One region of the Aeribacillus sp. FSL W8-0870 genome, then DNA from elsewhere that is predicted to be linked to it. Evidence: a T-box and tRNA genes for the amino acid it is inferred to sense, from the RefSeq annotation. Region 1 holds a T-box; the other holds one or more tRNA genes.

Evidence for each region. The T-box of region 1 lies ahead of serS (serine--tRNA ligase). A T-box ahead of a tRNA ligase gene usually reads a tRNA of that ligase, here a tRNA-Ser.
Region 2: it encodes a tRNA-Ser, which carries the amino acid that the T-box ahead of serS (serine--tRNA ligase) is inferred to sense. The anticodon was not compared.

What each region holds. Positions count from the first base shown of each region.
Region 1 is NZ_CP150165.1:17,522-23,896, reverse strand. It holds gene lhgO (L-2-hydroxyglutarate oxidase) at 1-1,137, shown strand, start outside; gene serS (serine--tRNA ligase) at 1,213-2,493, opposite strand; T-box leader at 2,542-2,758, opposite strand; gene pdxT (pyridoxal 5'-phosphate synthase glutaminase subunit PdxT) at 2,809-3,396, opposite strand; gene pdxS (pyridoxal 5'-phosphate synthase lyase subunit PdxS) at 3,410-4,294, opposite strand; gene NSU02_RS00075 (serine hydrolase) at 4,436-5,740, opposite strand; gene guaB (IMP dehydrogenase) at 5,954-6,375, opposite strand, start outside.
Region 2 is NZ_CP150165.1:1,905,244-1,920,730, reverse strand. It holds gene NSU02_RS09310 (aldehyde dehydrogenase family protein) at 343-1,803, opposite strand; gene NSU02_RS09305 (helix-turn-helix transcriptional regulator) at 2,458-2,775, opposite strand; gene NSU02_RS09300 (hypothetical protein) at 2,913-3,188, shown strand; gene NSU02_RS09295 (methyl-accepting chemotaxis protein) at 3,789-5,168, opposite strand; partial or broken gene NSU02_RS09290 (pirin family protein) at 5,474-6,151, opposite strand; gene NSU02_RS09285 (MBL fold metallo-hydrolase) at 6,213-7,175, opposite strand; tRNA gene NSU02_RS09280 (tRNA-Pro) at 7,323-7,399, shown strand; tRNA gene NSU02_RS09275 (tRNA-Ser) at 7,401-7,488, shown strand; gene NSU02_RS09270 (efflux RND transporter permease subunit) at 7,657-10,803, opposite strand; gene NSU02_RS09265 (TetR/AcrR family transcriptional regulator) at 10,953-11,810, shown strand; gene NSU02_RS09260 (MFS transporter) at 11,847-13,037, opposite strand; gene NSU02_RS09255 (hypothetical protein) at 13,355-13,498, opposite strand; gene NSU02_RS09250 (CoA pyrophosphatase) at 13,650-14,282, shown strand; gene NSU02_RS09245 (MATE family efflux transporter) at 14,304-15,487, opposite strand, start outside.

The DNA.
Region 1 (6,375 bases):
TATGAACAACACCCAAACGCAAAAGTGGTAATAATCGAAAAAGAAAATAAAGTTGCCTCCCATCAAACGGGTCATAACAGCGGGGTGATCCATTCCGGTATATATTACAAGCCCGGGAGCTATAAGGCGCAGCTTGCGAAAAAAGGTAATCAGGCAATGATCATGTTTTGCCAAAAATACGATATCCCTTATGAAGTCTGCGGCAAAGTAATCGTTGCCAGCGATGAACATGAGCGGGAGGAGCTTGAGAAGCTGTTCCAACGCGGATTAAAAAACGGCCTCAATATCCGGAAAATTTCAAAGGAGGAGCTTCATGAATTTGAACCTTATGTGAATGGAATAGAAGCCATTCATGTTCCATCAACAGGTATTGTAAATTTCCGTCTTGTTAGTGAACGGATGGCAGATTTAATCCTCGAAAAGGGCGGGGAGATCTTTTTAAACGAAAAAGTAGAAGTGATTCATGAAAAAAAACAAGAAGTTATCGTTGAAACAGCAAACAAAACCTTTCAAAGCCGATTTTTTATAAATTGTGCAGGACTTAACAGCGATCGTATTGCTAAAATAGCAAATCTGTATACGGATGTGAAAATTGTTCCATTCCGTGGAGAATATTATATGTTAAATCCGCAAAAATCATATTTAGTTAAAAACTTAATCTATCCTGTACCAAATCCTAATTTTCCATTTTTAGGCGTTCACTTTACTAGAATGATTGACGGATCTGTAGATATAGGTCCAAATGCTGTTTTAAGCTTGAAAAGAGAAGGGTATAAAAAAAGCGACGCAAATATGAAAGATTTGTTTGAAGTATTAACGTTCCCCGGTTTTTGGAAATTAGCAGGTCAATATATGAAAGAAGGACTCGAAGAAATGATTCGATCGATGTCAAAGAAAAAGTTTGTCGAAAATGTTCAAAAACTCATGCCCGATATTACAGAAGAAGATTTGCTGCCTGGACCATCTGGTGTCCGAGCTCAAGCTTTAAGTAAAGACGGGGCTTTAATCGATGATTTTTATATTGTGCCAACGAAACGGTCCATTCATGTGCTGAACGCTCCATCTCCTGCAGCGACAGCATCCATTGAAATAGGAAGAACAATTGCCAAACAAATGATACAACGGCAGCCTATATAAAATACATTTGTACATAAAAGGGGGATATGGAAGGAACCCCTCCTATCCCCTTTCATTTTTTCTATTCAGTATGAATTACTTTTTACTAATTACTGTTTTATTTCCCATATATGGACGCAGCACTTCCGGAATGACGACAGATCCGTCTTCTTGCTGGTAATTTTCCAAAATGGCTGCTACTGTACGACCTATTGCAAGCCCAGAACCATTTAACGTATGCACATGCTCAGGCTTTGCTTTCGGATCCCGTCGGAACCGTATATTCGCCCGGCGAGCCTGAAACGCTTCAAAGTTGCTGCAAGAAGAAATTTCACGATATGTTTGATAGCTTGGAAGCCATACTTCAAGATCATATTTTTTTGCTGCCGTAAAGCCTAAATCAGCTGTACACATGCTCATAACTCGATATGGAAGTCCTAACAGCTTCAATACGTTTTCAGCATGACTTGTTAATTTTTCTAATTCCTCATAAGAATCTTCAGGCTTTACAATTTTCACAAGCTCCACTTTGTTAAATTGATGCTGGCGAATAAGGCCGCGCGTATCTCTTCCGGCCGCCCCTGCCTCAGAACGGAAGCAAGCGCTGTACGCTACATAATTGATTGGAAGCTGCTTCTCCTGTAAAATTTCATCACGGTGCAAATTTGTGACAGGAACTTCCGCTGTTGGTATTAAGAAATAATCCTCACCTTGAATTTTAAAAGCGTCTTCCTCAAACTTCGGAAGCTGTCCTGTTCCGATCATGCTTGTACGGTTCACTATATACGGAGGCAAAACTTCCTCATAGCCATGTTCTTCAACGTGCAAATCTATCATAAAACTGATAAGCGCCCTTTCTAATCTTGCGCCCAAACCTTTATAAAATACAAAGCGGCTGCCGGTCACCTTGCCGGCTCTTTCAAAATCGAGAATTCCTAATTGGTCGGCAATTTCCCAATGAGGTTTTGGTTCAAAACGAAAGGTCGGGATTTCTCCCCATTTGCGGACTTCTACATTATCTTCCTCTGAATCGCCGACTGGAACGCTCTCATGCGGAATGTTTGGAATCGACAAAATCAAGGTTTCAAGCTTTTCTTCAATCTCTTTTAATTCCTCATCAAGTGTTTTGATGCGTTCTCCTACTTGACGCATTTCTTGAATTAAATGATCTGTGTCTTTCTTTTCTCTTTTTAATTCGGCGATTTTAGAAGATACTTCATTTCTTTTGCTTTTTAATTCTTCCGTCGTAACAATTAGTTCACGACGCTTTTTATCCAAGTCAACAAATTGATCAAAATCAGTTAAATCCTCTCCACGGTGTTCAAGCTTCTTTTTTATTTCTTCAAAATTTGACCGTAAAAATTTCATATCAAGCATCATGGACACTCCTTTCGCTTTTATATTCAAAATAAAAACTCCCGTCCAAAAAGGGACGAGAGTATACCCGCGTTGCCACCCTGCTTGAAGGCATCAGCCTTCCACTTACAAAGGTAACGGTTTTTTCCGTAAATGCTTACTAACAAAAACTTGCATTCAGCATTTCACTCAAGGACGGATTCACAAGCGTTTTTCACTGGTTTCCACCAACCACCAGCTCTCTTAAGAAAAACAACTTGCTACTAGTTCCTCTCATTGCTTTAGATCTATTTATATTCATAAATTTACTATAAGTTTAGGGTTTGTTCAACTTTTTTATGCATGAACTTTCTCGTTTGATTCCTTCACCATATTTAAAAAATATTGCACAAATCGATGATCATCCGTCAATTCCGGATGGAATGAACATCCAAGAATGTGGCCTTGTCGAACAGCAACAATTCGATCCTCATGTTTTGCTAAAATTTCAACATTTTCTCCTGCTTCTACAATATGCGGAGCGCGAATAAACACACCTATAAAATCGTCCCCAACTCCTGCAATGGTTAATTCCGCTTCAAAACTTTCACGCTGGCGGCCGAAAGAATTCCGTTCAACGACCACATCCAATACACCAAGGTGCGGCTCATCTTGTCCAACAATTTGCTTCGCCAGCAAAATAAGACCAGCACATGTACCGAAAACAGGTTTTCCTCCCTTTATAAATTCTTTCAAAGGGTCCATCAACCCATACTTTTCAATCAATCTTCTCATTGTCGTGCTTTCGCCGCCTGGTAAAATAAGTCCATCGATATTTTGCAATTGTTCGGATTTTTTAATTTTTACGCCTTCTGCACCACAAGCTTCGATTGACTGAATATGCTCCCTCACAGCACCTTGGAGTGCCAAAACTCCTACTTTCATTTTGTATTCTCCTTTACCAACCACGTTCTTGCATACGATGTTCCGGAAGCAATGAAGAAATATCGATCCCTTTCATCGCAGTTCCAAGATCTTTTGATAAATGAGCGATTAATTCATAATCCTCATAGTGTGTGGTCGCTTCCACAATTGCCCGGGCATACTTTCCTGGATTTTCAGATTTAAAAATACCTGAGCCGACAAACACACCATCTGCACCAAGCTGCATCATCAACGCTGCGTCAGCAGGTGTTGCAACGCCGCCAGCAGCAAAATTCACGACAGGGAGTCGTCCTTCCTTTTTAATTTGTAGCAGCACTTCATACGGGGCTCCTAAATTTTTTGCTTCCGTCATTAGCTCATCTTCGCTCATGCCGACAATTTTCCGAACCTGTGCATTCACTTTCCGCATGTGACGAACTGCTTCTACAATGTTGCCAGTTCCCGGTTCGCCCTTCGTTCTGAGCATGGAAGCACCTTCTCCAATTCGGCGAGCTGCTTCTCCTAGATCACGGCAGCCACAAACAAATGGAACCGTAAATTCCCGCTTATTTATATGAAACTCTTCATCAGCCGGTGTCAACACTTCACTTTCATCAATATAATCAACACCGAGCGCTTCTAATACTCGAGCTTCTACAATATGTCCAATACGGCATTTTGCCATTACTGGAATCGTAACCGCGTTCATGACCTCTTCAATAATCGTCGGATCAGCCATGCGGGCAACCCCGCCTGCCGCACGAATGTCAGCAGGAACTCTTTCCAGCGCCATGACGGCAACCGCACCTGCTTCTTCAGCAATTTTGGCCTGTTCTGCATTGACCACATCCATGATGACGCCGCCTTTTTGCATTTCGGCCATTCCCCTTTTTACTCGATCAGTACCTGTAATTGCCATTTCTATAGTTCCTCCTTAATGATACATTCAAATGCATACGTCTATTTTATCCTAATTTTTATAAAATTCCTATCAAATTTCAAGGATTTCTTTTATTTTAAATATAGTAAAAACCCCCAACAAAATGTTAGGAGTTATGCATTAAAACCAGCTTTTTACCATGTTTGCTGCTCCGTTCCATACATCACCAAAAAAACTACCAATGCCTCTCATTGATAATACAAACCAGTTAGCTTTTTCGACTTTTGTTTTTGTCACTACATCAACTTTCGCTTCGGATTCACCTGTTACAAATCCGTAATCCTGGCTGTTCCCTTTATATTCTACGGACATATACCCGACCTTGGCGCCCTTTTTAATTGGTGCAGTCAGCTCTCCGTTCGCAGTTAAAAGCTTTTTATCTAAAACATATTTCGGCTCATACTGGTCTTTTTCCCCACGTTTAATAGGGAGCTTTAAAGAATCTTTTGTTTCTATTTCTACTTTTTTCTCTTTTCCTTTTACAACAGATACAGTTGATTTATTTTTTATTTGATATTGCGCAGGAAATAATTCCTCAATGGAAAAATTGCTGAAAACATAGTCCATTAGTTTTCTAGTTTCACTAAAACGATGTACGTAATTGTTGCTCCCTTTACCTTTCGCATTCATAACAACTGTGATGATTCGCATTCCGTTCCGTTCGGCTGTTCCCGTAAAGCAGGAGCCCGCAAAATCGGTATATCCTGTTTTTAACCCGTCTACACCTTCTGTACCATAAACTAATCCAGGCAGCATCCAGTTCCAGTTTTCCATTTTAATCTCATCATCCGTACCTTCTCGAAAAGCTTTTCTCGTAATTTTGGCCGTTTCTAAAATCTCAGGATACTCCTTTAAAAGATGGTACGCAAGGCTGGCAACGTCTCTCGCAGACATTACATTTTCTTCTTCCTCACCTGTTCCTTCCGGATGCATCCCCATTAAGTCTCTATTGTTTAAACCTGTCGCATTTACAAACTTCGTATGCTTCAAGCCTAGTTCTTTCGCTTTTTCATTCATCATTTTCACAAAATTTGTTTCCGATCCACCGATCACTTCTGCCACTGCAATCGCCGCACCATTTGCAGAATAAATGGCCATTGCTTCATATAACTCTTTTATTGTATAACTTCCATCTTTTCTTAAAGGGACATTGGATAAACTGCGATTTTGGGAAATTTTGTAAACATAATCACTTGGACGATATGTTTGATCCCAAGAAACTTTCTTTTCATGGATCGCTTCTAGCAGCAAGTATTCAGTCATCATTTTTGTCATACTTGCAACTCCAAGAGTTTTATCAATATTTTTTCCGTACACAATTTTCCCTGTAGAGGCTTCAACGGCAATGGCTGCAGAGGCATTGATGCCCAATGGGTCATTTTCTTCAGCATTTATTTTGGGAGACAAAGGGGAAAATGCCGTCATCAATAAAAACGTGATGACGAGAGCCGAGATGAATTTTTTCGTGAAGTGCACCATGATTACCTCCATTTATTTGAAAATATCTATTTTAAAAAATAATTAATAGTTAACACAACAAAATTGATTTTAACATACATCTTATAAAAAAAATAGACAGAGTCTCTACTCTGTCTAAAAGTCGTAATTTTTTAAATAAGACTATTGAACTGTCAGTTGTTAAGAAATGGAATAATTAGGAGCCTCTTTTGTAATTTGAACATCATGCGGATGGCTTTCTCTTAATCCTGCACCAGTCATCCGGATAAATTGTGAATGCTCACGGAGCTCATATAAATTTTTTGCTCCGCAATATCCCATACCTGATCTCACACCGCCGACAAGTTGGTAAATTGTCTCTGCCAACGGTCCTTTATATGGGATGCGGCCTTCAATTCCTTCTGGAACAAATTTTTTGTTGTCTTCTTGGAAATAACGGTCTTTGCTACCTTTTTCCATCGCTGCAACTGAACCCATGCCGCGATATACTTTAAATCGACGCCCTTGGTAAATTTCTGTTTCTCCCGGGCTTTCAGATGTACCTGCAAGCAAACTTCCTAACATGACGGCATGTCCACCTGCAGCCAATGCTTTTACAATAT
Region 2 (15,487 bases), 1.9 Mb from region 1:
TTCTGCAAAAGCTGACCGCATACTTAAGAGTGGACAATAAAATTCAAAAATTGGTAAGATTCGTTTTAATAAAAAATCAGATAGCATGAGAGGTGCCTTCATGAAATTGTTTTCGTTTATAAAGAGGATGTATTTTTATATTTTTCTCTAGAACTATCGCTTATTCCCCAAAAGGAATTTCCTCGTCCAAAATTCCTCTTACAATAAATCGGGGCTGTCTAATAAGTCGATTTTCCGGCTTATAGACGCCCCTTTAATGTTTTAGAAACACTGATATATCAATGCTTATGATGATGTTTCGTTTTCAGTGGATTTTGACTTTCTGGACAGCCCCTGTCATCATTAAAACGGAAATTGACGCTCTTTTTCTTGAACTGAAACCCATTTTGTCACGGTAAATTCGTCAACAACCCATGGATTTCCGAAACGTCCTAAACCGCTTCCTTTGTTTCCGCCGAATGGAATATTTGGAGCATCATTGACTGTTTGGTCATTGATATGGGTCATGCCTGAATCAATGGACAACGCAAGCTGTTCCCCTCTATTCAAGTCGCTGGTGAAAATAGAAGAACTTAAACCATATTCGGTGTCATTTGCCATTTCAATCGCTTCTTCATCTGATTCAGCCTTAATGATTGTCGCGATGGGCGCAAAAACTTCTGTTTGCGCGAGCTTGCTTGAATTTTTTACATTCGTAAAGACAAATGGAGTGAGGACGTTTCCTTCTCTTTTCCCTTCTAAGACAAGTGTTGCGCCTTCCTTCTTAGCTTCTTCAATGTAGCTTAAAGCTTTTTTCAGCTGCGTTTCATTGATTAATGGTCCAATGACCGTATTGGGATCGGAAGGGTTCCCATAAGGAAGAGATTTTGCTCTGGAAACAAATTTTTCCACAAATTCATCGTAATGATCTTTATGAACGATAAAGCGATTGACGATCATACAAATTTGTCCTTGGTGGATAAACTTGCCGAAAACAGCGGCGTTCACTGCCTGGTCTACGTCGGCATCCGACAGCACGACAAACGGACTGTTGCCTCCAAGCTCCAGCGCAACCCGTTTCAAATTGCGGCCAGCAATTTCACCGATATGTCTGCCAACGGCGGTGGAGCCGGTAAAACTAATTAAGCGCGGAATCGGATTTGTCAACATTTCATCACCGATTTCAGGAATATCGGTTAAAATCATGTTGAAGACTCCTTTTGGAAGTCCGGCATATTCAAATGCTTTCGCAATGATCGAGCCTCCAACAAGACCTACCTGTATATCCGGTTTATGGACAACGCTGTTTCCTAATGCAATCGCAGGAGCGATTGTTCTCATCGATAAATTCATCGGGAAATTGAACGGTGATATTGATGAAATCACTCCGAGCGGAAGACGGTAAATTTTGTTCACTTTCCCTTCAATTGCACTTGGGACTTCCCTGACTTCATGTATGGCTCCTGCATAGTTCAAGGCTTCTTCGAGAACCTCCAGCGTCAAGTGCAATTCTACATTCGCCTTTAAAACAGTTCCGCCTGTCTCACGAGTGATAACGCTTACAATTTCATCCTGATGAGACTTTAAATATTCTGCTGCTTTTCGAATAACTTCCTTTCTTTCTTCAACAGACGATTTCGCCCATTTTTTTTGTGCCTGTTGAGCGATTTCAAATGCTTCTTGCACTTGTTCTCTCGTTGCTAAACGCACTTTTGTGATGAGGGAATTATCGTAAGGATTAACATCTTCAAATATGCTTTCGCTTTTTCCTTCAACCCATTGTCCGTTAATATAGCTTTTATTGTAGTTCTCAAATTTCTCCATTTGGTCCCCTCCTAAAAATTCCGAATTTTCAATCCAATTTTATTAGTTTATGGAGCGGCTGTCAATCATTAAACATCATTTCATATTTTTCGTCCTGCTGTCATTGTATCAATTTGCTTGGTCCGCCATGAAATTGGCAAGCTTCTAAAAAACCTTTCATTGAGAACTGTAAGATTTTCAGGAAGCTGCATCAACATAGCAGCTATGCTCCGTTTTATAGATAAATATGTTTCGCTGCCGACTTCCATTCCAACTCAAATCCCAAATATTTCTCGCTATATTTCGACAATGTTTAAATGATTTTCGAGTCATTTTTATTGAAATGGTTCAGAAGTTCCATTTGATTGTGCTTTTGAAAAGTAGATCAACTGTATATAGTTTTGTTCAAACATACTTTTTGGCTTCTTACATTCTAGCAAAATATTTTAAGCCGATGCATCAGCATGTTCCATTTTTACTGTGCATATAATACGGCAGTTACTTGCCTGGATCTAAAAAGCGGTGATTCAACTCTCCATAAAAATAAAATAATAAAGAGAATTCTCACCGCTTCCAAAAACTATCAAAACATGGTAAAATAAAAAGGAACATTTGTTCGTTTATTTTCGGTCTGCCTTTCGTCACGAATTCATGAAGGGATCAAGGGATGGAGGGTTATTTTTGAAAAGAAGATAAAAAAACATACAATGCTTTCTTTTGCTCATCATTTAAAGTAGAAAGAATATGTTCTACTTGATCATCAACAAGAGATATGTCCTCGTTATCGATCATTTTAAAAAAGCTTCCCATCGGTATATTAAATCTTTGGCAAAATTTTTGAATGAGGCTAATAGGAATTTCTTGTTCACCATTTTCGATTCTAGAAAGCCTTGGCTGAGAAATTTCCAAATCCTCGGCCAGTTGAACCATCGATATATTATACTTTTTTCGCACTTCTCTTATTTGTTCTCCGATTTTTTTATTGATTTCCATCTGTTACATTCCTTCTTTGCTACTTCATCTATAATATAGTTTAACGTTTTCCTATTTTACTTTCAATTCGTTTTGTATTACTATAAAAATGAATATTTTTTATTCATTTTTATCTTCAAAGGGTTGGGTGAGCATAGATGAACTTTGAGCAAGCTTTCAATGAATTCGCTTATAATCGAATTGAGCAAGCTTTGTTAAATCGACAAAACCGTGAGCTCAAAGCTCTATACAACGAGCTTGAAGAAAAGCTTAAAAAGCTGGGCATAGCCAAAAACGATTGCGATGATTTAAAAGGAACCATCTATTGTTTGATGGATACTCAAAATTTGCTAGTTTATAGGCAAGCACTTGCAGATGTCATTTCCTTTCTTATCAAACTGGAAGAAACAAAAGCGGGCACCGGCCAAAAATAAACAATTCTACGAAAATATTTCCCGTTCATGCTGATCAAAAGGGTTTTTGGGGGTCAAGATGTTGACAAATGAATTAAATCCTTCTTTCTATGAACATCGTAAATATTTTTCACTGCCTCTCTACATATTTAATAATGAGTATAAAAAAGACCATCATGAATCAATTATTGAACAGCATCTACATAAAAATGTAAAAAATAGGTATTTTCAAGTCCCGGAATTCGTTTTTAAAGAATTTGCCAAAGGAAATTTGTCTGAAGTGTGTGTCTGGATTTTATTGACTTGTTTTTATTTGCTCCATATAAACAAGAGAAACGGCTTTAACGAAGGGGAAATTTTGCGGCTCGTAATGGAAGCGAGGAAAAAGACATGTTCTCATCCATCATTAAAAAAATGCTTTAAGCATTGTGTTGCGGAGTTAAAGAGAAGCGGATGGATCGAGCAGAAAAACAGGCTAATCTTTCTGAAAATTTTTTGAGTATTCATTCTCTTTTTTTTAATTTTCTTGTTTGAGAGAAAAGAAAAACGCGGTTGTGAAACCGCATTTTTAAATAAAAGGGCGAAAATTATATCGTTTCAAAAAGGATTGAAACCATCTGCTTATTTTACTATTAAATCGACACCGATAACCCCGACGATGTCTCCGTTCTTATGAATGGGGAAGGAAATGGTGATGCACGGTTTTTTTGTAACAGCAGATGTATAGATGCTTGATATAAAGATTTTATTTTTACTAGCTTCGATAAACCAAGGACGGGCTTTTGCATTTATTAAGCCTGCAGGAGGGTTGGAATAAACGAATGTACCGTCCAGTCGATTCGACCAAATAGCTTCGATATGCTCGTTCTCCTCAAAAAATTGATCCAATGCTTTTTTATGAACATCCGCATCTAGTTCATACAATGGAAATTGTGATAAAAGATTCATCACTTTTTCTTTCATTTCGTTGATTTTTGCCAAATCTATTTCTGTAATTTGTTGAAGCTGATCCCTTTTGACTAACGTTTGCAGCTCTTTAGAGGTTTGATCCAATGTCTCGCTGATGGCAATCATCTCTTCAATATGCTGGTGCTGCTTATCCATATCTTCTGAAACTCTCAGTGCATATGTTTTATTTTCATGAGCCATATCTGAAATTTGCTTGAGCACCGTAGTAATTTCCTGTACATGATCACACTGTAATTCGACAGCGTCTTTCGAATCCGATACCATTGATGTGATTTTGCCCAACGATGTTTGAAAAGAATGGATAACATCAATTAAAGATAGTAATTCAGCCACATTCTTTTTCATCTGATCGTTTTCCGATTTTACCATTTTGGTCGAAAACTCAATTTCTGATTGAATCGAAGAAAGAATTTGATGTGTTTCTTCAACCGCATCATGCGTTTGGTTTGCTAAATTTCCAATTTCATTTGCAACGACCGAGAAGCTTTTCCCATGTATTCCGGCTCTTGCCGATTCGATATTTGCATTTAATGCAAGTATTTTCGTTTTTTGGGAAATCGCTCCAATCGAAGAAAGAATGTGATCCATTTGTTTGGAAAAAGAAACGAGCCGATCCATTTGATCAAGAATTTTCAAATGATTTTGCCGCAGCTGTTCCGTTTCTTCTTGTATTTTTTGCAGCTGCGTTTTCGATTTTACGAGCTGTTCATAAAATAATATGCTTGAGGAATGTATCTCTTGAGAAGATGCTGTGATTTTCACAGCTGCCTCTTCAATTTTACGCATCTTTTCTGAAACGTTATTTGTGTCTTGCGCGGTCTGCTCAATATGCTCTAATAGCTGAAACGTGCTTTTTTTACTCGAGGAAGATCGTTCATCAAGGGAAACAGCGGTTAATTTCATTTGCTCAATGACGCCTTTTAATTGATCCGCAGCAACTTCCACCTGTGCCGCAAACGAATCCTCCATCTGTTTTTTTTGTCTATCTTCTTCATGATCCGCTGCTCGATTCCATTTTTTTAAAAACAGCATATTTATCACCTACTGTCTCCACTAATTTACTCTTTATTGTAACAAGCCGAACGAGAACGAAACATGATTTATGTCACATAATCTGACACAAAACATTTCAATATACAACCATTCGACAGATGCTACCTTTTTTCTCGTTTTTTCTTTATCATTGTTGAATTTTGCGCTTTCCCGAGAAATAATTTTTATTTACAAAATAAATACTCTCCTTCCGTGCAAAAAAGGAGGAGAGTTTATCAAACTGTTATTCTCTTTCATTCAAACTTTCCTGTTTGATAGTCGACGATTGCTTGCCGTATTTCTTCTTACGTGTTCATAACAAACGGACCGTAAGCTGTGACAGGTTCATGGAGAGGTTCTCCCGCATATAGAAGCAGCCGGAGTTTGTCTGTCGCTGTGACAGTTATGTAGCTTTCCTCTCCCTCAGCACCCTTTGTTAAAAACAGCACTTGCCCTTTTACCCCTTTTGTTTTGGACGCACCAAACAAGCCTTTTCCTTCCAAAATATAAAGAAAACCATTATAGCTTCCCGGAAGATCTTGATGTACGGACGCACCAGGTTCCAGAATCATTTCCACCATCGTGACAGGAACGTAATTTTTTAGTCGGCGCTTGAATACCTTTTGACGAACCAGAAAAAATCCGAATCAACGCTCCTTTTTCTTTTCTAACTGGCATGTCAGCACTTTTCAAATTTTGATAGCGGGGAGCGGTCAGTTTTTTTGAACTCGGCAAATTAACCCACAGCTGCAGACTGTGAACGGTAGATCCAGGTGCAGGATCTTCTTGATGGATTACTCCTCTTCCAGCAGTCATCCATTGAACATCCCCGGCTTTGCTTGCCATATCCATTTTTGTTATCAAAATGCTCCAAAATCCCGTCAATTACATATGTGACAGTTTCGATTCCCCGATGGGGATGAAGGTCAAACGTCCCTTGCTGAAAAATATCCTCCGCAAGCCAGGTTCTAACACAAACCCATCGGATGATTCGATTGTAACGCAACATTTTTAATTTTGCGTATATCTCTTTCCATACAAGCCTTATCTATTTTCTGCTTTTTGCAAGTAATCAATAATCCCTTGCGCACAAATGCCCATATCGATTTTTATATACTCGTGCACTTGATGATCTTCGGAAATATGTTTTTTCTTTAAGTAATCTTGCAACGTGCTGTACAATCTATCAGATAGAAGCTTTGATTTTTCTTCAAACGGCAAGCTTCCATGCTCTTTTACAACCGCTTTGCCTTGATCTACAAAAATGTCCAGCCAATATTTTAGCTGTTTATAAACTTCCTCTGGATGCTCGCTCATGCCAAAATGACCGAAAAATATTTTCGAAACGTTTAATGCTTCGATTCTTTCGCATGATTCAAGCATTTTATCCGGATCGAACTGGTTAGGAGAAGTAGACGGCAAATAAAACTCTAAGTCTGAATCTAAGAGCATTGAATAAAAAACCCCGATCGTGTCGCCGGTAAAGATGCCGTTACTTTTGGAATCATGTATACAAAAATGGTGATTCGCATGACCTGGTGTGTGATAAAACGTCAGCACGCGATCATCGCCTACTTGAAGCGTTTCCAAATCTTCTTTTACAACTAGCTGGTCTTCTGGCACGGGCAAAATCGGGTCAAACAATTTTTGAAATTGCTCCTCTCCATACACCGTTTTGGCGCTGGCAATTAATCTCGATGGATCTTGCAAATGACGTTTCCCGCGGGGATGAACGAACACTTTTGCTTTTGGGCAATGTTCAAGGAAAAGCCCGACACCTCCCGAATGATCTAAATGAATGTGCGTAACAATGATGTTTTTAACATCCTTCGGATCAATTCCTAAACTTTCAAGACCTTTTAATAAATATGGGACAGACGGGCTCGCGCTTGTTTCGATGATGGTCAGCTCTTTTTCGTGAAGAACGTAAGCCCCTGTTCTGTTTTCTAATCCTAAGTCAAAAAGATCAATTAATGTGATGTCATCGCCAATGTTTTGTACCTTCAATGTTATGTGACTCCTTTCTTTTATTTGCCTACTACATAATTCAACAAAAAAAGATTAATTTCCTTTTCCAAACTTTTTGTTGATTGGTTAAAATTTTTTAATGACAAATTTTTTATTTTAATATATAATATCAATGCTGACGTTTTTCGGGAAGTAGCTCAGCTTGGCAGAGCACCACGTTCGGGACGTGGGGGTCGCAGGTTCAAATCCTGTCTTCCCGACCATGGAGAAGTACCCAAGTGGTTGAAGGGGACGCACTCGAAATGCGTTAGGGCGGGCAACCGCCGCGTGAGTTCGAATCTCACCTTCTCCGTTTAAAAAACGCGCTAAAAAGCGCGTTTTTTTATTGCCGGAATTTGAATAATTGACCCTTTTGAAAATTTTTCAAAACAATTGATATTCTTATTTTCATAAAACTGTTTCAGCAAGTTATGCAAAAAAACCTGAAAAGCCTATTCAGTGCTTTTCAGGTTTTTTCTTATCATTCCTCGATTGGAGCTTTTCTTCTAAATTTGCTTAATACTTCATAGACGATCGGAACAATGATGAGAGTCAGCAAAGTCGAGCTGGTCAATCCGCCGATGACGGTTAAACCAAGTCCTCTCGAGATCATGCCTCCATCTCCTTCATAACCTAATGCGAGAGGAAGCAATGCTCCAACTGTTGCCAGCGCAGTCATTAAAATCGGTCTTAGACGAGTTGCCCCTGCTTCAATGAGCGCATCTCTTGTAGAAAGTCCTTCACGCTCTTTATGAATGACACGGTCAATTAACACAATCGCATTCGTCACAACAATACCGATTAACATGAGCGCGCCGATCAAAGCTGAAACGCTCAATGTTTCTCCCCCAAGCCATAGCGCTACAAATCCGCCGATGACGGTAAATGGAAGTGAAAATAGAATGGCAAAAGGCGCAAGTCCTTGACTAAACGTAACCACCAGCACAAAGTAGACAACAGCGATGGCAGCGAGCATAGCCAATCCTAATTGTGAAAACGACTCATTGATCTGTTCGGACACTCCACCTGTTTCAATGTTCACACCAGGCGGCAATTCTAAACCATCTATTTTCTTTTGAATGTTTGCATTTACTTGGCTAACGTCATTAGTAGTAATCTCTCCGCTGACTGATACTGCAAATTTTCCGTCGCGTCTAGTAATCGTATTGGATGTTTCGCCTTCTTTTACTTTCGCTACATCTCCAATTTTCACATTCATGCCAAGAGGGGACTGAATGGTTTTCTTTTTCATCTCATCAATCGAATCAAATGTTTGCTCTTCCCCTTCAATATAAACTTCAATGTCTTGACCTTCTTTTTGGATTGTTGTTAAAACCGGCCGTTCATGCTGTTGGCTTAATGCCATCGCAATTTGCCCAGCGGTCAATCCTAGCTTGCTCATCTTTTCTTGATCAACAACAAACGTGAACTCATCATAAGTTTTCGATAAACCTGATTCGACATTTTTCAAGTTTTTTTCATCTTCCAAGATTTTTTGCACTTTTTGGGCGACAGGCTCAATATCTTCCATCGAATCGCCAAACACATGCAATGTGTACTCATTGCTTGCCATCATCATGTCAATGGTGCCCCAATCGCCTTTTTCGTTCGTTAATTCATTTAAGTCTTTAACAATTTTCTCCTTTTCTTTTTCAAAATTCGGTGTGTCATCTTCATACATAATAAAGAAAATGGCCTGATTTCGATTTCCAGGATTCATCGGATTTTCGCTTCCGACAGACAATTGAATCGTTTTTACATGATCACGGTCGACAAGGAAATCTTCTGCCTTCAATGCGATATCTTCTACTTCTTCCAGCGTTTGCCCTGGATCCGGATCATACGTTACGATAACTTGCTTTTCTTGTTCATTCGGCAAAAAGCTTACACCGATGACAGGAATTAAAAACAGACTGGAGACAAGAAGCAGGATCGCAATCAATGATGTTATCCATTTATGGTTCAAAGACCAATTTAATATTTTTTTATAGTTAGTAACCAAAAAGCCAGCTTCCTTTTCTTTTTCGCCTTTCCGTTTTACTCCTTTTTTAAATAAAACGTGAGCAAGTGCCGGCACAATAGTAATCGCCACTAAAAGGGACGCTAAAAGCGAGAATACAATCGTAAGGGCAAACGGCATAAATAGCTGTCCGACCATCCCTTCGACAAATGCGAGCGGCAAGAAAACCGCAATCGTCACAATGGTTGAGGACATAATAGGAATAAACATTTCTTTTGTCGCTGCAATAATCAGCTCTTTCCCTTTTAACGGCTCCCCTTTTAATGTCATCCGTCTGTAAATATTTTCAATGACGACAATCGAATCGTCAATGACGCGGCCGATCGCCATTGTGATAGCTCCAAGCGTCATCATGTTCAACGTGATGTCCATTTCACGCAAAATGATTAATGCAATTAATATGGAAAGCGGAATTGACACCACGGAAATCAACGTTGAACGAATGTTGCGCAAAAACAGCAAAATGACAATAACTGCAAAAATCGAACCGAACAGCGCTTTATTCAGCATTGTTTCAACAGATTTTTCAATCGGTTCTGCTTGGTCCAGCGTTGAAACGACTCCGAGGCCTTTATATTCGTCTTTTAATTCATCCAATTTTTCTTTTACTTCATTCACAACTTCAACTGTATTCGCATCAGTAGCTTTTACAATTTGCAGTCCGATTGCTTCTTTTCCGTTCGTTCTTGATACGGATTCAGCTTTTCCGACGATTTCGATATCGGCAATTTCTCCTAATTCGACTGTTGGCAATTCAATGCTTTGCTGCTGGATCGCCTGATTTGGCGCTGCACCATTTGCTCCAGACAAACCGTTTGGCACTTGGCTCATTTGCGCCTCCCCAGCTTGCTGCCCTTGTGCTGATCCAGTGACTGGGATTTTAAGCTTTTTCAAATCGTCAATTGTCGTAATATTTCCGTCAACGACAACAGACTTTTCCGTGTCTTTAAATGTATAAAGACCTAATGGCGCACGGAGATCCGCACCTTGAATATAATCTTTTATTGTTTCCTCATTTAGCCCGAGCTCTTTTAATTTGTCTTGATGAAAAACAAGCCGCCCCTCTTCTACCTGCTGTCCAGAAGTTACAATGCTTTCTACTCCATCGATTCCTTTCAATTCAGGAACAATGATGTCTTCAACCAGTTCAGTTAATTCAGGAAGTGTTTTTCCTTCATCAAAAAAGCTCACTGTATAAACAGGGAAAGCGTTCATGCTAAATCTTGCAATTTTAGGCTCTCCTGCTCCATCCGGAAGTTCGACTTGTTCGATTGCCTTTTCAGCTTCCTCTTCTGCTCGTTCCATATCTTTTTCAAATTTGTATTCAATTTGAATAGAAGATGCATTTTCAAACGAATTAGAGCTGACGATTTCCACCCCGTTCAAATTGCGAACTGCTTCTTCAATAGGAACCGTCACTTTCTCTTGTACTTCTTCAGGGGTTGCACCTGGATATGTAGTCGTAACACTTATGATGGGAGTGTTTATGTCCGGGATCGTCTCCAGCTTCATATTAAATCCAGAAAATAGTCCCGCAAAAATTGCAATGACAGTTAAAATCCAAATAGCCAGTTTATTACGGAGCGAAAATTTAATAATGTTCTCCACCAAGTCCCATTCCTTTCATGAAGATTTGACAATTCTCCTTTTTTTATACATACTTATAGTGAGTTGACTATATAGTCATTATAATTGACCGGTTAACTAGTAGTCAACTAAACTAATAAAATTTTTTCCGACAATAAGGGGATGTTCATGTGAAAGAAAAAGAACGTTTAATCATTGAAGCTGCGATGAAGCTGTTTGCTCGAAAAGGCGTTTCTTCCACCTCCATCCAAGAAATTACCAATGCATGTGGCATTCCGAAAGGTTCGTTTTATTTTTATTTCAAGTCAAAAGATGAACTGTTAATTAAAATTTTGGAGCAGTTTTTTAGTCAGTTAAAGAAAAAAACGGAGCAAATCGGGGCAAATTGCGAAGATCCAAAAGAGCGGTTTATTAAACAATTGTCTGTTCAATTAAAAGAATTTTTGGCGCATAAAGAAATATTTATTACGCAGATGCATGAAAATTTAAAAGAAAATAATGAAAAAATTGATTCGTTGTTACAAAACCTAAGAAACGACTTTTTTCATTTTTTAACAAACAATCTGAAAAACATTTACGGCAAGTCAATTGATAAGTATATAGCAGATGTAAACATTATCGTTCAAGGAATCTTTTTTTCATTCATTCAGTTCCTCATATTTGAAAATAGGGTGAGAGTAGATGAGGAAAAATTGGCAAAATACATTTTGCAAACAGCAGATGATTTAGTTAAAGGAATGCTGGCAAAACAAAATGACCCCATCATTCCAGCTGAGATCATGACCAAAATGTTCAATCATTCTCAATCCCCCAGCCATCCGTTGAACATTTTAAATGAGATAAAAGAAATGAGCCGTTCTATAATCGATGATGGACAGTTAAACATTACGATTGAAGTGTTAGAAGCTGAAATAACGGCTGAAAAGCCAAGAATTCCGGTCATTAAAGGAATGTTGTCAAATCTCCATGAATATCCTGAACTACGCTACTTGGCCAATCAACTAGCTGATTATTTTCAAATTAAATGAGCCTCTAAAGGGTTAATTCCTTTAGAGGCTGTATTTTTACTCCAACTCCAACGCTTTTGTTTCTTGTCCAAACAATAGAACAGCTAGTGCTCCAATAATAATGGCAGCGCAAAAAATTGAAAAAATGGCTACCATGGAAACTTTGAGAGCGGCTAAATAACCAACTAATAAAGGTCCGAAAATGCCACCAATTCTTCCGAACGATGCGGCCATTCCAGCACCTGTCCCGCGAATTTCTGTTGGATAAAGCTCAGGTGTATAAGCATAAAGCGCTCCCCAAGCCCCTAAGTTAAAAAATGATAAAAAGATTCCAGATATTAAAAGCTCTGCCGTTGTATCGGAAAATCCGAAAAAGAATGCGCTCAGTGCAGTGCCAAATAAATAAAGAGAAAGAACAAATTTTCTACCAATTCGTTCAATGAGCCACGCCGCACTAAAGTATCCCGGAAGCTGTGCAATCGTCATAATAAGAACATACTCAAAGCTTTGCACTAAACTGTAGCCTTTCATCATCACAACGCTTGGAAGCCATAAAAACATCCCGTAATAAGAAAAAACAACAGAAAACCACAACACCCAAAGTACAGCTGTTTGTTTCACATATTTTTTTGACCAGACAGCTGCGATATTTTTCCATACATTTGATTTTGTTTGTATCGATTTGAATTTTTTTGAATCCGGAAGCTTCATGCGCAAATAAATCGCATAAAAAGCCGGAAGAGCTGTTAAAATAAGGGCGAGACGCCAGCCAAATTGAGGGATAACAAAATAAGATATAATTGCCGCGATCAACCATCCTGCAGCCCAAAAACTTTCAAGCAGCACGACCATTCTTCCCCGATCCTTTGTCGGCGAGCTTTCTGATACTAGCGTTGATGCTACTGGCAATTCACCCCCCAGCCCCATGCCGATAAAAAATCTTAACAGCAAAAATACTGCTAATGTGGTTGTAAAAGCCGACAGGCCGCTGCCGATCGAAAATAACAATAATGTGATAATAAAGACAGTTTTTCTGCCAATTTTGTCTGACAAGAGACCGAAGAAAAATGCCCCTACAGCCATGCCGATCGAGTTGATGCTCCCGATCCAGCTCATTTGTTCTGCCGTCAAATTCCAATCTTCTTTTAACGCGGCAATGATAAAAGATAAAATGCCGACATCCATTGCATCAAAAAGCCATGCGAGTCCCGCAATGCCTAATAGCTTTTTTGTTGACATCTCTTTCATCTTGTCAACTTCACCTCTTTCTGATGTCTTTACATATGTTTTGTTATATGTAAACTATATCATATTTTACATAATTGTCATGTTTTTTGTTTTATAAACGAAACATAATATTGTGCCACCGGCATATGAATCCTATAATCGCAATTTCAGACCATCTTTGCAGCGTTTCATTTATTGCAAAAGGTACAATTCCTTGAAATTTCTACTTTCAGAAAAATCCTTAACAACTAAAAAAGATCCACAGAAATCATTTATATATTCTGTAGATCTTCGCCATTTAAAAAGGAATAGGAGACAGCATTTTGTCTATAAAATTTTTATTTTTTGTTTTTTGTCCCATCTTCTACGTTATAGGCTTGACCATATGCTTCACGGGACGGTTCATATAAGTCATGTACATCCGTTCTTCTTTCGAGTTCCGTTTGTTCATGTGTACGTTTTTTGTTTTTAAACCACTTCATTTTTGCTCACCTCTCATATATATCATCATCTTCTTATTTATTGTTGCGAAATTTTTTACGTTTATTCGAAAATATGCATGCCATTCGCCAACCAGTTCTTTTTTTCATTTATAATGAAATTAATCGATTATGTTAGATTGAAGGTGACAGTATGGAGATCGAAGATATTATAAAGAAGGTTAAAAATCATACTCCGACGATAATTGGGATGGATCGTTTAGTAAAATTTGCGGTATTGCTTCCGTTTATGCGAATAAATGATGAAGTTCATTTGTTGTTTGAAGTACGCGCCAAAAAATTAAAAAGGCAGCCCGGCGAGATTTGTTTTCCAGGTGGGAAAGTTGAGCCGACCGATCACGATGCAAAACATACAGCTATTCGCGAAACATCAGAAGAGCTAGGTATTTCAGCCGATATGATTCAGCATGTATATCCGCTTGATTATGTGATGACTGCCTACGGAACGGTTGTTTATCCTTTTGTTGGCATGATCGATCCTGACGCTTCGTTAGAGCCAAACAAAGACGAAGTCGGCGAAGTATTTACAGTTCCTTTTCAATTCTTTTTAGAAACGAAGCCAGAAATTTATGAAGTTCATTTTCGGGCAGAACCTGAAGAAAATTTTCCTTATGAAAGCATCATCGGGGGAAAAAAATATAAATGGAATTCACCGAAAATAGAAGAACATTTTTATTATTATAAAGATAAAGTGATTTGGGGGCTGACAGCCCGGATGATCTACTATTTTATCGATATGCTAAAGAGCGAGCCATCCCTAAAATAGTTTTATGGGATGGCTGTTTATTTAAGCTGTACCGTGAAACAATTCTTTTTTCCTCCACCCGCCGAGCCTAAAATATAAAAAGGCGAATAAGCTGGAAATAACAAAGCTGACGCCCATTCCGACACCGATGCCGTCTTCGCCGATCCAATTGGAAAAAAGGTATGTGAGCGGGTAACGCAGCACCCAAAACGAGATGATGTTTAAAATTAAGACTTGCATCATCGCACCAGATCCACGAACAACACCGTTTAACACAAAATTGATGCCAAGAAACGGATAGAAGAAAGCGACGATTTTTAAATAATTCACACCAAATTGCACCGCTTCTTCCTCCTGGATAAATAATTCCACACCAAAACGGGCGAAAAAGAGAATTAGCAATGATATCAAAACCATAATAGCTAAATTATACATCAATCCATATTGAGCAATTTTATAAACTCGATCCCATCGATTGGCACCAATGTTTATGCCTGCCAAGCTGTTGACAGCAGTTCCGAGGGCCATTGCGGGAAGCAAGATAATATTATCGAGCCTCTGAGCAGCGCCGAATCCGGCCAGCGCGTCTTCGCCAAAACTAGCTACAACGCTCATGATCGCCGTCACTCCAGCGGAAATGACCATCATTTGCATGCCGGACGGAACCCCGATTTTTAAAATAAGAGAAACTTCTTCTTTTTTCGGCATACGCGGCCATGTAAAAGGAACTAATTTGTAATGAATCGCCAAATATATTCCGAATAAAAAGGCGATCCCTTGGGAAATCACTGTTGCATAAGCCGCTCCGGCTATGCCGAATTGAAATCCAGAAATAAATAATGGATCTAAAGCGGCATTTAAAAGAACAGCCAAAACAACAAAATAAACCGGGGCTTTGCTTTCTCCAAGCGCACGCATCAATGTCGCCACAAAATTGTAGCCGAATAAGAAAATAATTCCAAGAAAATTAATTCGCAAGTATAAGGATGCATCTGCAATTAAACTGTCAGGTGTTCCAAGCAAAAATAAAATCCGTTCAGCAAAAATAAATCCAAAAACTCCAAGCAAAATCGATAATATAAACAGCGTGACAACAAAGGCATTCACATACCGTTTCAACCCTTGTTCATCGCGTTTTCCTTTTAATTGGGACAAAATCGTTAATGTTGCTTGGTTGATCCCGATAATGAAAGAAAGAATTGTGAAAATGACAGTTCCAGAGAGAG